One region of the Kitasatospora sp. NPDC007106 genome, then DNA from elsewhere that is predicted to be linked to it. Evidence: riboswitches for the same ligand, from Rfam matches in the RefSeq annotation. Region 1 holds a riboswitch; the other holds the start of a gene.
What was found. Region 1 has a riboswitch for cyclic di-AMP ahead of ABZ641_RS05470 (M23 family metallopeptidase). Riboswitches for the same ligand answer to the same signal wherever they lie in the genome.
Positions count from the first base shown of each region.

Region 2: another riboswitch for cyclic di-AMP. It lies ahead of ABZ641_RS09615 (transglycosylase family protein); the one in region 1 lies ahead of ABZ641_RS05470 (M23 family metallopeptidase).

Region 1 covers NZ_JBEYFP010000027.1:19,123-30,957, reverse strand. Annotated here, with positions in the region: partial or broken gene ABZ641_RS05510 (sensor histidine kinase) at 1-884, opposite strand, end outside; gene ABZ641_RS05505 (hypothetical protein) at 997-1,212, opposite strand; gene ABZ641_RS05500 (PaaI family thioesterase) at 1,353-1,778, opposite strand; gene ABZ641_RS05495 (hypothetical protein) at 1,974-2,144, opposite strand; gene ABZ641_RS05490 (TetR-like C-terminal domain-containing protein) at 2,201-2,767, opposite strand; gene ABZ641_RS05485 (alpha/beta hydrolase) at 2,767-3,603, opposite strand; gene ABZ641_RS05480 (4-oxalocrotonate tautomerase family protein) at 3,752-3,961, shown strand; gene ABZ641_RS05475 (YiaA/YiaB family inner membrane protein) at 3,988-4,278, opposite strand; cyclic di-AMP (ydaO/yuaA leader) riboswitch at 4,504-4,666, shown strand; gene ABZ641_RS05470 (M23 family metallopeptidase) at 4,674-5,444, shown strand; gene ABZ641_RS05465 (hypothetical protein) at 5,476-6,357, opposite strand; gene ABZ641_RS05460 (GNAT family protein) at 6,454-7,068, shown strand; gene ABZ641_RS05455 (sensor domain-containing protein) at 7,152-7,880, shown strand; gene ABZ641_RS05450 (hypothetical protein) at 8,017-8,727, shown strand; gene ABZ641_RS05445 (hypothetical protein) at 8,691-9,734, opposite strand; tRNA gene ABZ641_RS05440 (tRNA-Met) at 10,247-10,320, opposite strand; gene ABZ641_RS05435 (PrsW family intramembrane metalloprotease) at 10,398-11,669, opposite strand; gene trmB (tRNA (guanosine(46)-N7)-methyltransferase TrmB) at 11,810-11,835, opposite strand, start outside.
Region 2 covers NZ_JBEYFP010000065.1:12,356-14,677, forward strand. Annotated here, with positions in the region: gene ABZ641_RS09610 (cytochrome P450) at 1-484, shown strand, start outside; cyclic di-AMP (ydaO/yuaA leader) riboswitch at 697-862, shown strand; gene ABZ641_RS09615 (transglycosylase family protein) at 867-1,697, shown strand; gene eno (phosphopyruvate hydratase) at 1,902-2,322, shown strand, end outside.

The DNA of each region.
Region 1 (11,835 bases):
AGCGGCTCGGTGAGCAGTGCGTTCGGCAGCAGCAGGACCACCCGCACACCGCCGTACGGCGAGGGCGCGGAGCTGAGCGTGACCCGGAACCCGTACTGCTCGGCCAGCCGGCCGACCGCGGCGAGGCCCAGCTGCGGCACCTCGCCGAGCCGGGACACCTCCAGCCCGCCGCCGCCGGCCAACGCCGCGGCGGCCTTCTCCACCGAGCCCTCGGGCATGCCGACACCGGCGTCGTCGATCTCGATCACGGCGCCGTTGTGCACCGGCATCAGCGTGACGAACACCTGGGTGCTGGGCGGCGAGTAGCGGGTGGCGTTGTCCAGCAGCTCGGCGACCGCGTGGATCAGCGCCTCCGCGGCGGCGCCCACCACCGCGGTCTCCAACCGGCTGCGGACGACGACCCGCTGGAACGGCAGGATGCGGGACTGCGCACCGCGGACGACGTCCTCCAGCGCGACCGGCTCGGGCCAGTGCCGGCCGGCCCGGGCCCCGCACAGCACCGCCAGCGTCTGGGCGAGCCGGGCCTGTTGGGCGGCGGCGTGGTCGGCCTTGAGCAGTCCCTCCAGCAGCACCGGGTCGTCGTGGTTGCGCTCCATCTCGTCTAGCCCGGCCTGCTGGTCGTGGGCCATCACCAGGATCCGGCGGGCGACGCTGAGGAAGGCGCGCTGGGTGCCGGCGGTTAGCTCCTGCTCGCGCTGGACGGCCGCGCTCTCGGCGCTGCGCCGGGCCAGCTCACCGGCCAGCCGGCCGCGCAGGGAGTCGAGTTCGTGCTGCTGCTCGTCGAGCCGGCGGCGCAGGGTGCGGGTGACGGCCCGGTACCTCGCGGCGGTCAGGACCGCGGGGACGGCGAGGACAACGGCTGCCGCTGCGCACCACTGAGACATCGTCACGCGGCGAATTCTAGGATGATGATCCTACGTATGTGTGAACAGATCGCCAGAACGGTGATCTGAACGCGTCAATCAAGCGGAATACCGCACGCCGACGCGTCGATCCTCACTGGCCGTCGACCTCGCCGTAGGACTCCTGGGCCCGTGCCGGGACGGGACGCAGCGTGCGCAGCCCGCGCGCCACCGCGAACGCACGGCGCAGCGCGGAGACCGGACCGGTGCCGGGACCGGCCGCCGGCGGGACGAACGGCGGCTCGGCCGGCGGGCGCTGGCCGGGGATGAGCCGGGTGGCGGGCGCGGTGCTGCGGGCCGTCTTGGTCATCTCTCCACGTCCTCCGTGTTCCTGCCGGGTGCCGCCGGACCGGGGCCGGTGCGGGCCGTCCACTTCCAGACCTACCCCGCCGGGCGGCATCCGGTGTCCCGATTCGGTGACGATGCCGTGCCGTCGCGGGCCGGCCGCGGTCACGGGGCGTGCTCCACGGCGATCATCGTGCCCTGGAGCAGCGCGACCTCCTTGCCGGGGACGCCGCCGGTGATCGAACGGACCTCGGCGCCGACCACGGTGACGGTCCGTCCGCTGCGGACGACCGTGCCGGTGGCCCGCAGCCGCTCGCCCACCCCGGGGCTGAGCAGGTTGAGCTTGAACTCCACGCTGAGCACGTCCTTGCCCTCGGGCATCAGGGAGAGGGCGGCCGCCCCGGCCGCCGCGTCGGCGAGCGTGGAGATGGCGCCGGCGTGCACGAAGCCGTTCTGCTGGGTCACCGCGGGCCGCACGGGCAGGTCGAGCACCACCCGGCCGCGGGCCAGCTCGACGATCTCCACCCCCAGGGTCGCCAGCATCGGCTGGCCGTCGAGGTTGCTGCGGAGGCGGTCGGTGAGGGTGTCCATGGCGCGGTCCTGGTGCGGGGGGGGAGTGCCCCAGAACCATCCGCCGCCGACCCGTCCCGCGTCAACCCGGTCGGAGCTGTGCCGCCCGGCACACCGCCCGCCCGGCCCGGCACACCGCCCCGGACAGCACGGAGGCCCGCGCCGGTCGGCGCGGGCCCGTGGGGAGCGGGGGCGGGCGGCGGCGGGCCGCCCGGCTCAGGCGAGGTCGGCGTCCTCGGCGGCCTGCTCGGCGGCGGCGGTGTCCGGGAGCTCGGTGCCGGTGACCGTCCTGGCGTCACCGGTGCGGTGCCGCGGCCCGTCGGCGTGGGCGCTCGGGGCGGTCAGCGAGGCGACGACGCCGACGGCGAGCGAGGCAAAGGCGAGCATGCTGCGCTTCTTCATGCCCTGCACAACGCGCGGGGCGCCGCCGGGTCACGGGCGGTTCAGCGCGGCCAGTCGCGCAGGCCCGCGACCAGCGCCCCGGTGAGCCGCTGCCGGGTGGTCGCGACGTCCTCGGCCAGCCGGAACCCGCCGGCGGTGCTCAGCGAGGCGAAGCCGTGCGCCGCGGCGCGGACCGTCCGGGTGGCGTGGATCAGCTCGGAGCCGGCCAGCCCGTACCCGCGCAGCACCGCCAGGATCACCTCGACCAGCCGGCCGGCCGCCGCTGTCGACGCCGGGTCGTCCTGCGGTGCCTGCGGCAGGGCCGCGTAGCGGGACGGGTACTGCACCGCGTAGTCGACGTAGGCGTCGATCAGCGCCGCGAGCGCCTCGTCGCCGCCGCGGCCGAGCACCGCCCGGGACAGCCGTTCGGTCAGCTCGTCGGTGACCCGGACGGCGATCAGCCGGCGCAGTTCGGCGAGGCCGCCGGTGACGTGCTTGTAGAGCGAGGGGGTGGCCACCCCGGCCCGGCCGGCGACCGCGGCCAGGGTGAGGGCCTCCGGGCCCTGCTCGTCGACGAGTTCCAGCGCGCGGTCGACGACGGCGGCGGGGGTCAGTCCGGCCCGGGGCATCAGGCGACCTCGTTCACTTCGGCCAGGAAGGGCAGCAGGGCGTCGGCGGTGGCCTGCGGGTACCCGGCCATCGGGTAGTGGCCGCCGCCCTCGATGATCACCATACGCCCCCGCAGTGCCGAGGCCTGCCGCTCGGCGAGCGCCGCCGGGTCGGGGAAGTCCGGGTCCCGGCTGCCCATGACGACCAGCGCCGGGCACTGCACGTCCGCGCCCCAGCCGGTCGGCGCGGAGTCGCCGCGGACGTAGCCGCGGACCGCCCGGCGGCGCCCCGGCTGCTTCAGCGCGGCGACCAGCCGGGCCCGCTGGGCATCGAAGTCCGCGGGCCGCGCGGTCGGGAAGTAGAACTTCTGCGCGGCGCCCCACAGCCCGGGGAACCAGGTGACGGCCGGGGCGAGCAGGCCGACCATGGCCTTCTGCAGCAGGTTCGGCGGGAAGTTCTCGAAGAAGGCGTCGACCAGGACGATCCCGGCGACCCGCTCCGGGGCGTCCGCGGCGACCCGGACGACGGTGGCGCCGGTGTACGAGCTGCCCACCAGGACGGCGCGGTCGATGCCCAGGTGGTCGAGCAGGGCGCGGACGTCGCCGGCGATCGCGGTCGGCGAGTAGTCGTCCCACGCGGCCGAGGACTCGCCCATGCCGCGCAGGTCCATGGTGACCACCCGGTGTCCGGCGGCGGTGAGCAGCGGGTGCAGGTGCCGGTAGGCCGACCGCAGGTCGAGCATCCCGGGCAGCAGGACGACGGGGGTGCCCGTGCCCTGCTCGGTGTCGTCGTACGCCAGGCGGCCGCCGGGGACGTCCAGGTGGCGGGTCTGCAGGGCGTGCTGGGTGTCGTTCACGGCCGGCCTCCTTGGCCTCGCTGACGCGGCTGATTGCCCGTAGCCATAAAGCTACGGCTAATAGCCTTAGTCGTCAAGGGCGGCGCGGCGGCTCGTGCCGGCTGCGGTAGCTTTCGGCGACCGCGGGAACCGAGAGACCGGAGGCGTCATGCCCCTCATCACCGTCAAGCAGCTGGCCGGCCGCACCGAGGAGCAGCGCGCCGAGATCGCCCGCGAGCTCACCGCCGCCTACGCCCGGGCGACCGGCATGGACCCGGAGAAGGTCTGGGTCGTCGTCGAGGAGATCCCGGCCGAGAACTGGGCGGCCGGCGGCGAGACCTTCGCCGCCAAGCAGGCCCGGGCCGCCTCCGCCGGCTGACCGCCGCGGGCCGGGCCCGCGGGGGCTCAGAGGTTGTCGGCCCGGAACGGGTCGTGTTCGGCCAGCAGCTTGTCCAGCCTGGCCTGGTCCACCCGGGACACCAGCTCGCCGGCGTCCTGGCGGTCGCGGACCACCTTGGCCAGCGTGAACGAGGACGTGATCACGTACAGCAGGGCGACCGCCAGGAAGGCGCGCATCCAGGCGTCCACCGGGAGGCGGGCGATCCCGATCGCCAGGGCGGCCGTGGCGAGGGCGAAGGACAGGACGGCCTGCACGTAGTAGGCGGCCGTGGTGCGGGACTGCATCGGTGCGCTCATGCCTTGCAGGGTCCCGGAGCGGGCACCGGCCCGCATGAGTACGGATACTCACCCCGAGGGGGGCGATCACCCTCCGTCAGGGGCGGATTCACAATCTATGGCAAATCGCCCATCCTGCGCGTAGCCCTTACGAATCCACCGTCGCAGACGCTTGGAATCAAGGCGTGCCTAGCATTAACGTTTGATAACGCAGCGCGGTCGGCAACGCCGTACCGACACGGCACCGTGCGCGTGTCGCTCAATCCCGCGGCTGCCTTCGCCGGTGGTCACGGGAGCCGGGGAACCACCTTCCTTGGGGTGAATCGGCCGGGCCGGTGGCCCAGCCGTAGGAGACCTTCCTGCTCCGAACCCGTCAGCTAACCCGGTCGGCGAGGGAAGGAAAGGAGTGCGCCCCCGTGGCGTCGACGCACTCGGCGGACTCCACCGCCGCAGCCACCCAGCTCCTCGACCACCCCTGGGAGCAGGCCGACCAGGCCCGCCACCGGATGCCCCGGCAGACCAGGGGCGGCAGCCCGCTGCTGGGCGTCACCGCCACCGTGGCCGCCACCCTCGGCGCCGCCGGCATGACCGCGGCCGCCGCCGGCCCGGCCGCCGCGGCCGAACCCGCCGTGAGCGCGCCCGACCAGGCCGCCGACTCCGCCGACCCGGGCCTCGCCCTCTTCGCCCGCATCCAGCAGCAGGCCGACCACCGCACCGCCGCCGACGAGGCCGCCCGCCTCGCCGCCGCGCAGGAGGCCGAGGCCCGCCGCGCCGCCCAGGCCGCCGTCGAGGCCACCGCCCTCGCCCTGCCGACCACCGGCTACACCCTCGGCGCCCAGTACGGCCCCGGCGGCCACTGGGCCCACCTGCACACCGGCCTCGACTTCCAGGCCGCCACCGGCACCCCGGTCACCGCCGTCGGCAACGGCACCGTCACCTCGGCCGGCTGGGCCGGCTCCTACGGCTACCGGATCGTCGAGACCCTGCCCGACGGCACCGAGGTCTGGTACTGCCACCTCAACCGGCTCGCGGTCACCGACGGCCCGGTCGAGCGCGGCACCGTCCTCGGCACGGTCGGCGCCACCGGCAGCGTCACCACCCCCCGCCTCCACCTCGAGATCCGCCCCGCCGGCGGCGCCCCCGTCGACCCCCTCGGCTGGCTCCGCTCCCACGGCGTCCAGCCCTGAGAAGTCCTTTCCCGGGTGCCCCCGCGCGCCCCTACTGCTCCTCCTGGCGGGCTGCGGCGTAGGCCTCCAGTTCGGCGGTGCCGGGTTCGGGGGCCAGGTCGGGGTAGTCGGTGAGCAGCAGGGCCGGCAGCCCCGGGACGGTCCACTGCCCGCACAGCCACAGCGCGACGTCCGCCACGACCTGCTCGAAGTCCTCGAACTCCCCCCGCAGCTCGTACGGCATCGGCTCGCCCTGCGCGGTCAGCGCCGCCAGGTTCCGGTAGCTGCGCTGCATCAGCCCGTACTCCAGCAGCCGCCGCGCCCCGTCCGTCGCCATGCCGATCGACAGCAGGTGCGCCTCGCCCCAGCCGAGTGCCGCGTCCGCCCCGGTCATCGGGTCCAGTGCGCCGCCGTCGACCAGGGCCGCGTACGCCGCCGCCCGGTCCTCGGGCTCCAGGGCGCGGAAGCCGTCCAGCCAGGCCCGCACCGCGTCGGTGTCCGCGGTGTCCACCCCGTCCGCCCGCAGCAGCAGCGTGTAGAGCCGGGGCCAGGTCAGCAGCTGCGGCCGCCGCAGCAGCGTCCCGAGCAGTTCGCCCTGCCATTCCGCCTCGGCGTGCAGCCGCTCCTGCCGCTTGGCGTTGAGCCGCCGGGCGGCCCGCTGGTGGTCGATCAGCAGCCGGACGGTCTCGCCGTACACGCCGGGGTCGCCCTCCGGCTGGACGTACAGGTGGAGCCGTTCGTGGAGCAGTTGTTCGACCACGGCGGAGCCGAGTTCGGGCCAGCCGTCGTGGAGCGGTGCGCCGCCGAGTTCCAGCAGGGTCAGGACCTGCTGGACGGCCTCCTCCGGTACCGGGGGCAGTGCCTCGGCGTCCGCCCAGGCGAGCAGGGACCCGGCGCGGGTACGGGGGATGAGCTGCAGGTCTTCGTCGTCCACGCCGGTACCGTAGCCGGTGCGGGGTCCGGCGCGCGGCACCCGGGCCCGCCGCGGGCCGGGGGTGCGGCCGGGCCGGCCGGGGTAGGGTCGGCGGCCATGACAGCCGAACAGGTCCGGACGGTCCGCCAGGTCCGCCTGGTGGGACCGCGCCTGGCGATCCGCGAGTTCCGGCTGGACCCGGAGGACGTTCTCGCCCTGCACGCCGTCCTCGGCGACCCGGAGACCGTCCGGCACCTCGGGTACGAGGTGTGCGACGAGGAGGAGTGCGCCGACCAGGTCGAGCTCTCCCTCGACGAGGCCGAGCAGGACCCGCGCACCGTCTACCGGCTCGCCGTCGCCCCGGCCGAGCGGGACGGCGGGACCCCGCCGATCGGCCAGGCCGTCCTCGAACTCGAAGGCACCCGCGCCGCCTCCCTCGGCTGCGTGCTGCGCCGGGACACCTGGGGCAACGGCTACGCGGGCGAAGTCCTCGCGCTGCTCTGCGGGTTCGGCTTCGGGACGCTCGGCCTGCACCGGCTCGCCGCCCGGGTCGACCCGGAGAACGCCGCCTCGGTGCGGGTGCTCACCCGGGCCGGTTTCCGGCCCGAGGGCCGGATCCGGCACGACCGGCTGGTGCGCGGGGCGTGGCGGGACTCGCTGCTGTTCTCGCTGCTGGAGGACGAGTGGGTGCGGCCCGCCGCAGCACGGGGGTGGGGAGAACCCCACCCCTGAGCCGCCGGTGGGCCGGATTACCCCGGGCGCCCCGCTCCGGCACCGTGGAGTCGTCAGTCCGAACGGACACCGAGGGGCCACAGATGACCACCGCACCGCTGCACCAGACCGCCGCGCCGTACCCGGGTGACGCGCCCTACCCGGGCGACGTGCCCGCCGAGCGCCGGCCCGGCTTCCTACGGGCGCCGTTCGCGGCCGCCACCTACCGGGAGGTCGGCTTCGTCCTCACCGGTCTGCCGATCGCGATCGCGGCCTTCGTCGTCGCCGTCGCCCTGTTCTGCACCGGGCTCGGCCTGCTCGTCACCGCACTCGGCCTGCCGGTGCTGGCCCTGCTGCTCGTGCAGGCCCGCGGCTTCGGCGCGCTGGAGCGGCACCGGGCCCGCGTCCTGCTCGGCACGCCGGTCGCCGCGCCCGCGCCCGTCGTCCCGAAGCGCCCCGGCTTCTGGGGCACCGTCACCGCCCGGCTCGCCGACGGCGCGGGCTGGCGTGCGGTGCTGCACCAGGTGCTGATGTTCCCCTGGGCGGTGCTGAGCTTCGCCGTCACCGTGACCTTCCTGGTGACCGGCTGGGTGGTCGCGCTGTACCCGCTCTACCACTGGGTCTTCGCCCGGTACACCGACTGGCCGGGCTACCGGGTGTACGACTTCACCACCGACGCCGGGCGCCACCACGAGTTCTACGTCACCAGCCCGGCCCAGATCGCGGGCGTCTGCGCCCTCGGCATCGTGCTGGTGCTGCTCACCCCGCAGCTGGTCCGCGGGCTCACCGCGGTCAACCGGCTCGCCGCCCGCGGCCTGCTCGGCGGCCGCTGAGCCGACTGCCCCTCAAGGTGCGGCCCCCACGGCCCCCGACAGCCCGGATGCGGGCCGCCGGGGGCCGTGGTCCGATGAGGCCGTACCGCGCCCGGGCCGCCGCCCGGGTGCACCGCCCGTCCGCGAGGGAGCCGCCGTGCTGGTGACGTCCCGTCCGCTCGACGAGTACTGCGCCTCCTTCGGCCTCAGCCGGGCCGTGCTGCGCGGCCTGTCCGGTCCGCTGCTGGACTGCCCCGGCGGCGCCGCCGGGCTCGCCGCCGAGGCCCGCGCGCTCGGCTGCCGGGTGGTCGCCGCCGATCCGCTGTACGCCGTGCCGCCCGCCGTGCTCGCCGACCTGGCCCGCGCCGGCCGGGACGCCATGGCCGCGCAGATGTGCAGCACCCCGCAGCGCTACCCCTCCCCCCGCCACCTCCGGTACGACAAGTACCTGCGCAGCTGGGACCGGGCCCGGGAGCTGTTCACGGCCGACCGGGCCGCCCACCCCCACCGCTACGTGGCCGCCGAACTGCCCCGGCTGCCGTTCGCCGACGGCACCTTCGCCCTCACCCTCAGCTCGTACCTGCTGTTCGCCTACCCGGACCGGTTCGGCCCCGACGAACAGCTGTCGGCGCTGCTCGAACTGGTCCGGGTGACCGATCCGGCCGGCGAGGTCCGCGTCCACCCGCTGCACGACGGGGAGGGCAGGCGCTGCCGGCACCTCGACGGGCTCCGGGCCGAGCTCGGCCGGCACGGGGTGGCCAGCGAGATCACCGTGCGGCGTGCGGCCGGACAGGACCGCCGGGTGCTGCGGCTGCGGTCCGTCCGCCGCCGTCAGGGAGCGGCCGGACCTTCGGGGGCCCGCACCTGAGGCGGGATCGCCGGCACCTCGGCGGTCTGCGGGCCGCCGGCCGTGCCGGTGTCCCGGCCACCGCCGTCCGGGCCGTCCGAACCGCCCCCGCGCCCGTCGCCGTCGGCCGCCGGGGCGGGCATCCGCCGCAGCACCTCGTCGGCGACCGCCCGCCGCCGCGAGTCCGGCGGCACGTTCCGGGTGTTGCGGACCTTGTAGGCGACGGCCGCCCGCAGCGCAGCCCGCTGCTCCGCGGTGAGCTCGGGGCCGCCGAGCATCGCCTTGGCGGCGAGCAGGGCCTGCAGCAGCTCGAAGGGCGACAGGTGCCGGTCGATCGCCGAGACGACGAGGTCCAGGTTCTCCGGGTCGGGATTGCCCTGCAGCAGGGCGAGCGCCTGCACCCGCAGGCCCTCGACGCCGGTCTCGAAGAGGTCCCGCACCTGCCGGGAGCTGAAGTTCAGCGACCGGGCGGCCAGCACCGTCTGGTTCACCGAGTCGGCGAGGGTCTGCCGGTCGGCGGCGGACAGCGCCCGGGCGAGCAGCAGCCGGGTCAGCAGCCAGCCGGCGAGGAAGCCGAGGACGGTGAAGTACACCGAGAGGGCCGCCGCGAAGCCGGCCGCGCCGGGGCCGCCGCCGACCGCCGGGGCGAGCGCCTCGCCGAGCTCCCTCAGCCGCCGCGGCAGGGTGCCGATCTGGGTGAGTCCGGCACCGAGCAGGATCTTGGTCAGCCAGTCGGAGACCTGCTCCAGATTGGTGTTGGGGGCGTAGCTCGCGGTCGAGGTCGCGGACTGGTCGTCCGGATGGGCCGCGGCCCCGCTGGTCAGCAGCTTGGGGATGCCGAAGAGGAAGCCGAGCAGGCCGCCGCCGACCGCGAACGTCGCCGCGACCACCAGGCCGCCGCCGAGCGCCCGCACCCCGTGCTCGCTCGCCAGGGCGTACAGCACCAGGCCGACCAGCCCGGCGCCGACCACCCCGGCCAGCCCGATCCGCACCGCCGGCACCGGCTGTCCGCCGTGCTCCAGCTCCACCCGAGCCACCCCCGCCCCCGGTCCCCTGTGGTCCGCAGTGACTGTAGCGGACCGGCCGGTCACTCCGGGAGGTCACCGCACCCGGCGGGACGGGGCTCCGGGCGGGGGCCCGGACCGGGCCCGGACATGCAGACGGCCCGCGGGCTGCTTCCGCGGCGCCGGTCCTCGAGGGACCGGCGGCCGAGGCACCGGGGACGTACCGGTGAGCCCGCGGGCCGGGTGACTGCTTGGGTCTGCGCCTGCCGCCGGAGGCCCTTGGGGCCCCGCACACTGCACAGGCAGGGGCGGCTCTAGCGAGCAGCCACCTCACGCATCCTGGTGGTACTCAACTCAGGATCACCTCCTTTCAGTGTGCGGCCACCTTAGGCACGCGCTCCGGAGGAGGGCAATGGATTTTCCGGGTACCGCCGGTACCCGGCTGGGCGGACCCGGAGGGGACCGTGCGCGCCCGGGCACCGCCCGGACACGACGAAGGCCCGGCAGAATATCTGCCGGGCCTTCGTGCTACTGAGTAGCGGGGACAGGATTTGAACCTGCGACCTCTGGGTTATGAGCCCAGCGAGCTACCGAGCTGCTCCACCCCGCGTCGGTGAACCCAACACTACGTGACGGACGCGCGGAAGGGAAATCCGTTCCCCGCGGGGGCGCCGTCCACGCCCCCGGTCACTCCGGCAGCGGAGGGCGGGCGGGTTGCCGGGCGCGCCGGGCGCGGGCCCACACCGCCAGGCAGACCAGGGCCGCGAAGGCGGGCACCATGACCAGCCCGTAGATCAGCAGGAAACCGTCCGTTCCCAGACCCGCGGCGCCGTTCCACACCCCGTGCAGGCCGATCGCCGCGGCCAGGCCCACCGGGGCGGCGAGCCGGGAGAGCCAGCGCCGCCCGGTGGTGAGGGTGATCGCCACCCCGAGGCCGGTCAGCGCGGTGAACAGCGGGTGCGCGAAGGGCGACAGCAGCGCCCGCAGCACGAAGGTGTGCACGGTGGAGTCGAAGTCGCGCAGGGTCGGCGGCTCGCCGAGACCGATGGAGTCCAGCCGGGACTGCTGGTCGTCGGTGAAGGCGCGGCCCAGGTAGAGGGCGTTCTCGGTGAAGGCGAAGCCGCAGGCCGTGATCGCGCCGAGGACGAGGCCGGCGGCCAGCGTCCGCGGGCTGGAGCGGGCCCGCGGATGCGCCCGGTCACCCGGCGCGAGCAGCACCGGCGGGCGGAAGTACGGCAGCGGCCGCAGGTGCGGCCGTATCCGCGGCAGCGCGCCGCGCGGGCGGCGCGGCCGGGGGACGGCGGGCACCGGCGCGGGCGGGCCGGCCGTGTGCGACCCCTCCGGGCCGGCCTCGGCGAGCAGCGCACAGCTGTGGTCCTGCCGGCAGCTGGGCCGCCTGCGGACGGGCAGCAGCAGCAGGAGGATCGCGGCGCCCTTGCAGAGCTCCTCGATCAGCGGGGTGGCGACCTCGGCGCCGAGCGTCTCGCCGCGGCTGCTGCCCTGGTGGGCGACCAGGAAGTCGCTGGCCCACCCGTTGGCGAGCAGGGCCACCGTGGTGGCCGCGCAGGCGCCCCAGGCCAGGCAGAAGAGGGTGTGCCGCAGCGGGACGCGCGCGGTCTGGTTGAGCCAGGCCAGCGAGCCCAGCACGAAGGGCAGCGGCAGCAGGGCGAGCCCGAGCCCGACCAGCAGGCCGGTGGTGCCGGTCTGCCGCTGCACCAGGTGCAGGATCAGCACCCCGCTGCCGGCCAGCGCGAACGCGGCCAGCGAGGAGGAGAGCGCCGGGTAGTGCAGTGAGCGGTGCAGGGCCTCCAGCCGCGCCCAGTGCGGCAGCAGGCGGCGGACCGCGCCGGCCCGGGGCCCCGGGATGGTCCGGGTGCCGGCGGGGGTCGCGGGCGGTTCGTCGGCGGCAGTGCGGGCCGTGGTGCTGGGGGACGGGCTGCCGCTGGGCGGACGGCTCACCCGGAAAGCGTAGGCGACGGCTCCGCCGGAGGGGGAGCCCCCGGGACGATCCGTGTGCCCGTCATCACTGCGGGTGACGTACCGTCAGCTCCCGGTGGCGGGGTGCCGCCACCGGGTCCGGCGGGAGTCCGCCGGGCGGATCAGCGGCGCCGGAAGAGCAGGTCGT
Region 2 (2,322 bases), on a different contig from region 1:
CCCCGGGCAGCGGGCGCTGCTGCAGGAGTCGGTGGCACGCGGCGAGAGCGGCCTGCTGGAGACCGGCATCGAGGAGCTGCTGCGCTACGACGGGCCGGTGGAGCTGGCCACCTGGCGGTTCGCGACCCGGCCGCTGACGATCGGCGGGGTGGAGATCCCGGTCGGCGACCCGGTGCTGGTGGTGCTGGCGGCGGCCGACCGCGACCCGGCCCGGTTCTCCGACGAGAACACCCTGGACCTCGCCCGCGCCGACAACCCGCACCTGGGCTTCGGCCACGGCATCCACTACTGCATCGGCGCCCCGCTGGCCCGCCTGGAGGGCCGGGCCGCCCTGGCGACGCTGCTGACCCGGCTGCCGGACCTCGCCCTGGACGCCGACCCGGCGGACCTGCGCTGGCGCGGCGGCCTCATCATGCGGGGCCTGCGCGAGCTGCCGGTCGCCTTCACCCCGGCAGGGCCGTCCGGGCGGCGCGACACGGTCTGACGGTGTGTCGCACCGGTCGGATCCGGTCGGATCTGAACACTCGTCAATCAGGAGAAACCTGCATCGTTCGTGGGCGATTATCGGCTCTCCGTAATTGCTCCGTGATACCCGCGATATGAGCTTGTGATCGGTCGTTCGATCTGCTTACTCTCCCGAACAGTCCGCAGCCGCGGACCCCGGCACGGCAACGCCGAATCCTGTCCGCCGTGCCCGGGCCTCACGACCGAGACCCAGGACAGGGGCGGGGGAACCACGTTCGTCGCCGTCCCCACGGCTAGGGGTGAAGCCGCGTCAGCAGGGCCCCTCCTGCGGCCGCGGCCGGGCCAGCCTCCCGGTCCGAACCCGACAGCTCACCTCGCAGGCGTTCGGAGAGGGACAACCCATGCTCTTCACCGGACCTGGCCGCCACCGCCGCAGGACGTCCGCCGAGAAGGCGGTCGCCGTCGCGGGTGTCACGGGTGTCGGCCTCGCCCTGCCGCTGCTCACCGCGGGCGGAGCCCATGCCGCCCCCGTCTCGATCTGGGACAAGGTCGCCCAGTGCGAGAGCGGCGGCAACTGGAGGATCAACACCGGCAACGGCTTCTACGGCGGGCTGCAGTTCACCGCCCGGACCTGGAAGGGGTTCGGCGGCGCCCGGTACGCCCCGCTCGCCCACCAGGCGAGCAAGAGCGAACAGATCGCCGTCGCCGAGAAGGTGCTGGCCTCCCAGGGGCCCGGCGCGTGGCCGGTGTGTTCCAAACGCGCCGGCCTGACCCGCGCGTCCGCCGGGAGCGGCGGGACGCGCAGCGGCACCGGACGGACGCAGGCCCCGGCGGCCCCGGCGGCCCCGTCGTCGCCGTCGCCGCAGTTCCCCGGCCGCGGCGGCTTCGACGCGGACTCCGGCGTGTACTGGTACCAGAAGGACGACCAGTGGTACTGGACGGCGCACCAGGAGGTCTACGAGCGCCACCTGCCGCCGGCGCCCACCGGGCCGGCCGACCCGGCCGACCCGGCCGACGACGGCGCCGACGAGGGCGCCCGCACCCTGCAGGCCGTTCCGGTGCCCTCCCTCGGCCGCGAGCAGTACACCGTGCAGGAGGGCGACACGCTGTCCGGCATCGCCGCCGCGCACGGGCTGCCCGGCGGCTGGGAGCAGCTGTACACGAACAACCGCGAGGCCGTCGGCGCCGATCCGGACCTGATCCTGCCCGGCCAGCAGCTGCGCCTGGCCTGACGGTCCGGCACGGTACGAACGGTCCGTCCGCCCGCGGGGCGGCACCCGCGGGCGGGCGGCCGGTTTTGTGGTCCTTCAGGTGAACTACCGGCGAGTAGACCGGCCACACGGTGAGACAGGGCCATGCGCGGCACGGCCCGGTGGGCCCGTGCGGTTAGGCTCTGGTCGTAACGACCCTCATCCGCTTCCGCTAGGAGATGCCTCGTGCCGTCCATTGATGTCGTCGTAGCCCGCGAAATCCTCGACTCCCGCGGTAACCCCACGGTCGAGGTCGAGGTCGGCCTCGACGACGGCAGCACCGGTCGTGCCGCTGTCCCGTCCGGTGCCTCCACCGGTGCCTTCGAGGCCCTGGAGCTTCGCGACGGCGACAAGAACCGCTACTTCGGCAAGGGCGTGGAGAAGGCCGTCCTCGCCGTCATCGAGCAGATCGGCCCGGAGCTGGTCGGCTACGACGCCACCGAGCAGCGCCTGATCGACCAGGCCATGCTCGACCTGGACGCCACCCCCGACAAGTCCTCGCTCGGCGCCAACGCGATCCTCGGCGTCTCCCTCGCCGTGGCGCACGCCGCCTCCGAGGCCAGCGACCTGCCGCTGTTCCGCTACCTGGGCGGCCCCAACGCCCACG